One region of the Halomonas sediminis genome, then DNA from elsewhere that is predicted to be linked to it. Evidence: predicted binding sites of a transcription regulator. Region 1 holds the regulator's gene; each other region holds the start of a gene.
The links. Region 1 encodes LexA, which represses DNA repair genes until DNA is damaged. Its sites were predicted from a motif close to TACTGTNTANNTANACAGTA; they were not measured.
Positions count from the first base shown of each region.

Region 1 (2,239 bases):
CGCCAGAAACGCTCGGCATCGGGCAATTCCGGCGTCGCCTGGCGCACAAGCTCGGTGAAGCGGGTAAAGACGTCGCCGTAGTCCCGCTGTATATAGCGTCGTAAATGGCCTTGCGCCTGGCTATAGGCCAACCCCAACAAACGCATGAATACTTGGAGACTGTTGCGTTCGGCAGGCACCGCCAGCACCGTCGTCGCCATGGTTTCCAGAAGTTCGTCGAGTGGAATGACCTTGCCGGCGTGATGCGCTTCAAGCTCGTCCAGAGCGGTATGAAAGCGTTGCGTAAAAGGATCCAGGTAGCGCGCAAAAACCGCCTGAATCAGAGCCTTCTTGGAGCCGAAGTGATAGTTGACCGCCGCCAGGTTGACCCGCGCCTTGCTGGTGATGGTGCGCAGCGATGTTTCAGCAAAGCCACGCTCGGCAAACAACACTTCCGCTGTATCCAGAATACGCGTGACAGTATCAGACTGGGCCATACGGCGCTCTCCGGAAAACGTGTGTTTAAAACGAAAACAAATATTACGTCATAGACCGTGGGGGCTCAACGCCTGAATGTTGGTTGGCAGCCCAGGCGAGCCGCCATATACTGGATGAAGTAACATGCTGTATGCTTAACCACCTAATGATTCACCACTATCAGCCGTGACTTTTGACGATTTCTGGAGCTTGCCATGTCCCGCCCTTTAACGGCTCGCCAACAACATGTCTACGACTTCATCGTAAAGACCATGAATGAGCTGGGTTATCCGCCGACCCGGGCGGAAATCGCCAAAGCGCTTGGCTTTCGCTCGCCCAATGCTGCCGAAGAACACTTGCGCGCACTTGAGCGCAAGGGAGCTATCCGCATCATCCGTAATACCTCGCGTGGCATTCGCCTACCCGCTCAGGTACCCATGGAAAATGTCGAGTCGCCTTCTTCCGAACCGGCTTTCCCGGAACCTGCTGCCTTCCAAGGGCTGCCGGTAATCGGAGAAGTCGCCGCTGGCAACCCCATACTGGCCACCGAGCACATCGACCGTTACTGCCCCCTACCGGCGGAATACTTCACACCCAAGGCGGACTACCTGCTCCGTGTTCGTGGGCTATCAATGAAGGATGCGGGCATCCTGGAAGGCGACCTTCTGGCGGTACATCGCACCGAACGTGTGCGCAATGGCCAGATCGTCGTCGCAAGACTGGAAGAGGAAGTGACGGTAAAGCGCTTTCATCGACAAGGCCATAAAGTCACATTAACCGCTGAAAACCCTGATTTTTTGCCTATCGATATCGACTTGCGCCATCAACCCCTCGAAATCGAGGGCGTGGGTGTCGGCGTCATTCGGGGCGGCAACGGGCAAGCGCTGGGTTAACCAGTCGGCATTATTCGTGCCTATCTATATTATTCGTGCCTATCTATTTAGTATCTATATAGCGGTGGCCATTCAAGGTGGCCACCCACTCCGGATGATAGACCAGCAGAATGCTCATCAGCATGCCGGTGATAAACGCTTCCGATGGCATAAGTAAAGGCAGGAATCGAGCATATTCCTGAGCCAGATACACTGCTTCCCGGTCCACGCCTCCCAGCAAAACCAACCCCACCGCCGCAAAACCTCCCGCCAAGGTAGCCATTGCCGAGCCGAAAAAGCCGCAGATAAAAAGAAACACCATCAGATTATCAGGCAAACGTCGGTCCACGAGTCGCCATATCAGCACGATCACCAGCGCTGGAACGATACCTGTGACCAGGATATTGACTCCTAGCAGCGACCACTCATTGCGCCCCACTAGTACCATGGCAACATTGACCAAAGTGTTGCTCAGCAGTGCCAAGGGCGCCTTGAATACCAAGGTCATCAGGGCGGTGAAAGTAAGATGCAGTACCAACCAATCCACCGCCTGGGCACGCAGCTGCCACATCAATAAAATCGCCACCGTTGCCGCAAGCCAGCGATGCTGCAATGCCGTGTCAGCCAGTAGAGCTCGCCAAGGGCGTTGCCACAGTGCCAGCCCGAGTGTCACTGCTGAGCCCAGGGCACATAGCAGCACTACCCAAAAATCCAGTACGGCTTCGGAAAACGACATGGTGATTACTTCCGTCAGGTTCAGCTGAACACGACTGTCTTGTTGCCGTGAATCAGCACACGATCTTCCAAGTGCCAACGCAACCCACGAGCCAGCACGGCTTTTTCCACATCGCGTCCAAAGCGCACCAGGTCGGTCGGGGTATGGCAGTGACTCACCCGATGGATGTCTTGCT
Region 1 covers NZ_CP085246.1:1,434,076-1,436,314, reverse strand. The annotation lists gene LG290_RS06900 (TetR/AcrR family transcriptional regulator) at 1-476, opposite strand, end outside; gene lexA (transcriptional repressor LexA) at 672-1,349, shown strand; gene LG290_RS06890 (energy-coupling factor ABC transporter permease) at 1,393-2,064, opposite strand; gene purU (formyltetrahydrofolate deformylase) at 2,085-2,239, opposite strand, start outside.

Region 2 (2,239 bases), 740 kb from region 1:
TGCCGATCGGAAACAAGGTGATCACCAGCGCAAAGAACACCAGTGGATTGAGCATTTCGCCTCGCCGTCGCAACATCAACGTCAGGTCACGCTTTAGGGTCGCTGTAATAGCGACCATGAGATTACCGCCGGGTTCCCCAAGCGCCACGCCAGCAGAGGCCACGGGAGCTGTATCAGATACCTGCAAGGTTATCTCCTTGGCCCAGCTGAATGCGCCTTAATGCTGTGGATGCCGCCAACTCATGATGGGTGGTGACCACAACACTGCCCCCGGCCCGCGCATGAGCCACAAGCCGCGCTTCGAGTGCTGCGACACCATCTCGGTCAATGGCGGTAAACGGCTCATCCAGCACCCAAAGGGCACGCGGGGTCAGTTCCAGCCGCGCCAAGGCGACGCGACGTTGCTGGCCGGCGGAAAGCTGGCCTGCCGGCAAGTCTTCGAACCCGGCGAGCCCAACGCTTTCCAGTGCAGCGAAGCGAGCCGTTTCATTGCCGGTCTCGCCACTCAACGCCTGGTACCACTTCAGGTTTTCCAAGGGGGTCAGGCCCGCCTTGACCCCAGGGGCATGCCCCAGATACAGCAGGTTGGCCAGAAAATGCTCGCGCGCCTGGCGCATGGGGGTGTCGTTCCAGAAGAGCTCGCCCTCGTACTCCGCCAGCTGGCCGGAAAGGATTTTCAACAGCGTGGTTTTACCACTCCCATTAGGCCCCTCGATTCGAACGATTTCACCGCCGCGCACCTCCAGGTCGAGACCTTGGAAAAGCCAGCGATCATCGCGCTCACAGGCTAGGTTTCGGGCGTGTAGCCGCAGGCTCAAAGGGACTCTCCCAGCATATTGAATTCGAGCCAGACTTTACACGGAAAGGTGGTTTGTCGCTAGTCGAGCCCTGCGGCGCCGGGTCGCATGGAAAGCCAAACGTTGATAGTCGTCGCTGGCACTGTAATTAAAGACAGGCCTATACTGGCAATCACTGTATAAAAAGACATATTCAAGAGAATCTACGTATGGAAACTCCCACCATGGATGACAGCCCATCGCTTTGCGCTACCGCCAGGAGCTCCCTGATGCTGCCCTCTTCCGCCGCACCCTCTCCTCGCATGATTCCCCCCACTCACGGTCGAGTCATGCGCCGCAATACCTATGCCGTGAAAATTCGCGGTAATGCCCTGCATGATTGCAACCTTTTCGATGGCGATGTCATCATTATCCGGCGTTTCCAGAATGACGCCGATGAAGAAACGCTTACCGCAGAGATCAATCAACAGGAAATCACCTTGAAAAAGCTCTCGATCAACCGGCTTGGGGTTCATTTGCTCCCCGCCGACACCCTGCAGCCCGCCATGTTCCTGCATAATCGTGATATTCAAGTACTGGGCCTGGTCATGGGCATTAATCACCGTGTCACGGCGCACTGATGCGCTTCCTCGTTCCCCATCTTTCTCCTGGGACATGGCACAGTGCCGATATCGAGGTAGAAAAAAGCCGCTTTATTACCTGGGTAACTCATGCGCCTTCTCCCGCCGAGCCCCAGGTACTGCTCAGGGCGGCCTGCACTGCTCACCCCAATGCCAGCCATCATTGCAGCGCCTTTATCGCAGGCCCGCCCGGTGAGCAGAACCACATCGGCTTTTCCGATGACGGTGAACCGGGCGGCACCGCTGGACGCCCCATGTTTCAGGTACTGGAAGGCAGTAGCCTGGGACAAGTCGGCTGCGTGGTGACTCGCTACTTCGGCGGCACCAAGCTGGGAACCGGTGGGCTGGCCCGCGCCTACGCCCAGGCAGTCAGCGCAGCCCTTGTCGACTTGCCCACTAAGGAACTGGTGGAGCGCCGCCGTTATGGCTTGCAACTGCCCTTTGCCGGCGAAGCCGAGGCGCGAGCCTGGCTAGCTGAGCAGGCCATTCCTATCACTGAGGTTTCTTATGATGCTCAAGGCGCCTATCTGACCATTGGCTGGCCAAGCGACCACCCTCTGGATCTCTCGCCTTTGGAAAATCGCTTGAAATCGTCACTCAGCTACCAGGATCTCGACACCAAAAAATAACGCGGCATGCCCTGGCATGCCGCGTTATTTATATTCTTACCAGTGATACGTTCAAGCCAAGTGGCTTTCTCAAGTACTTATCCCAAGTACTTGATCATCACCCCGGCGGCCACCGCCGAGCCGATGACCCCGGCCACGTTGGGGCCCATCGCATGCATCAGCAGGAAATTGTGCGGATTGGACTCCAACCCCA
Region 2 covers NZ_CP085246.1:695,023-697,261, reverse strand. The annotation lists gene ccmB (heme exporter protein CcmB) at 1-118, opposite strand, end outside; gene ccmA (cytochrome c biogenesis heme-transporting ATPase CcmA) at 174-818, opposite strand; gene LG290_RS03370 (LexA family protein) at 1,067-1,417, shown strand; gene LG290_RS03365 (IMPACT family protein) at 1,417-2,046, shown strand; gene LG290_RS03360 (sodium ion-translocating decarboxylase subunit beta) at 2,124-2,239, opposite strand, start outside.
Region 2: a site for LexA is predicted at 938-957, ahead of LG290_RS03370 (LexA family protein). Genes of this name have one in related genera too.

Region 3 (2,239 bases), 1.7 Mb from region 1:
CATAGCGAAAACCTCAAAATTAGTTGTGACAAAAAATACAAAGATGTTAAGTGCGGCATTTACCGCGGGTTGCCCCTCTATTTGGGGGCCGCCGGCAGCTTTTCAAGGGCTTTTTTACCGATTGAGCATCTGCCCTGCGACTTAACCGGCCTTCTGGCTGACCACTACCATGGCAGGACGAACCAGGCGTCCATTGAGCAGATAGCCCTTCTGCATCACTTCCATCACAGTATTGGGCTCAAGCTCAGGGTTAGGCACCATGGCTATGGCTTCATGCACCTGGGGGTCGAACGGCTCACCTTGCGGCTCGATGCTTTCCACGCCGAACTTGCCCAGTACGTCCAGCTGCATCTTCAGCGTCATCGCCACGCCTTCGCGGTGAACTTCGGAAGCATCCTCGCCCATGGATTCCAGGGCTTTTTCCAGGCTATCGACCACCGGCAACAGTTCTTTCACGAAGCGTTCCAAGGCGAACTTGCGCACTTTTTCGGCTTCCTGCTCGGCACGTCGACGTACGTTCTGAGCCTCGGCAGCGGCACGCAAGACCTGGTCATTGGCCTGCTCCAGACTCTGTTCCAGCTCTTGCACACGGGCCGCCAACACATCGGCTTCCGCTTCGCTGCCCGAGGCCGGCTCCACCAGCGGCTCTTCATCTTCAATCAAGCCTTCAAGCTCCCCTTCCACTAGGCGCTCTTCGGCTTCCTGTTCGGGGGTTTCCGGCTTTTCATCGCGCCGCTTCAGCTCTTCATCAAGGGGGGTCTGTGGATCTTTAGCCATGCGAGTCTCCTGAAAATTTGAGTGACACCGTGCCGACATAAACCCTGGCATCGCGAGCAACTGTCTAGAAATTATCGTGTGCGGGGCTATATGGGGGCCATGCGCTTGAAGTCAAGAGGGCGTTGCAGCGACTTTTCGGCTACTGTATAAATCAACAATTCATGTATACCTATCCAGCTGCTCTATCAGACTCGGTGCCAGGAGGAAACATGCTCACGCAGCTTGCCATTCAGGATTACGCCATCGTCGACCGCCTTGAACTCGACTTCATGAGCGGCATGACAGCCATTACCGGCGAAACCGGCGCAGGGAAATCCATTCTGCTGGGTGCCTTGGGGCTATGCCTGGGTGAGCGCGCCGATGCCGGCAGCGTGCGTCATGACTGCCCCCGGACGGATATCAGCGCACGCTTTGACATTGCTCATCTGCCTGCGGCACAGGCATGGCTGGAAACCCGCGAGCTGCCCACGGATGATTGCCTGCTGCGCCGTGCGGTAACCGCCAATGGCCGCTCGAAGGCCTGGATCAACGGCCAGCCCGCCACTATCAGCGACCTCAAGGCACTCGGCGAATGTTTGGTCCAGGTACATGGCCAGCACGCGCATCAGGCGTTGTTACGTGAAGATACCCACCTGACACTGCTCGACGACTACGCAGGTTTGGGCAAGGACGTTGACCAACTCACCGAAACCTACCGTCAATGGCAAGCTGCGCGGCGAAGGCTCAAACGCCTTACTCAGGACGACGGTGAGCTGGAAGCCAAACGTCAGCTACTGCGCTATCAGGTCGAAGAACTCGATCAACTGGCCCTGGCAAGCGGTGAATTGGACCTACTTGAAGAAGAGCAGCACACCTTGGCGCATGCCGAAGAGACCTTACGCGAAACGCAGCTTGCCGCGGATTGCTGTGCCGGCGAAGAAGGCGGCGCGCTATTCTTGCTTAACCAGGCCTTCACGCATTTAAGTGCCTTGCCCGGCGCCGACAAGGGCACGCTGGCCAATACTCTCGCCATGCTGCGTGATGCCCGCATTCAGGTGGAGGAGGCCACCAGCGAGCTTAACCAACTGGCCGCCGCCACCGAGCTCGACCCCGAACGCCTGGCCTGGGTGGAAGAGCGGCTTGGCGATATTCATCGCATCGCACGCAAGCATCATGTGGCGCCGGAAGAACTCTGTACGCTGCACGCTCAGCTAAAGACGGAATACCATCAACTCGATAGCGGTGAACAAGACCTGGAAGCATTGGGCGCTGAAATTGCCGCGTTACGCGAGCATTGGCGCGCCCAGGCCAAAAAGGTCAGTGCAGCGCGCCAGCAGGCCGCAAAGCGTTTCGGCAAGGATGTTCAGCAGCAACTCGCGCTTCTAGCCATGGACAAGGCCCGCTTCGAGGTCGCGGTCAGCCAACGCGACTCCTCCTGCGCCATGGGCATGGATCACGTTCAGTTTCTTATCAGCGCCAACCC
Region 3 covers NZ_CP085246.1:3,129,733-3,131,971, forward strand. The annotation lists gene dnaK (molecular chaperone DnaK) at 1-3, opposite strand, end outside; gene grpE (nucleotide exchange factor GrpE) at 142-777, opposite strand; gene recN (DNA repair protein RecN) at 987-2,239, shown strand, end outside.
Region 3: a site for LexA is predicted at 918-937, ahead of recN (DNA repair protein RecN). Genes of this name have one in related genera too.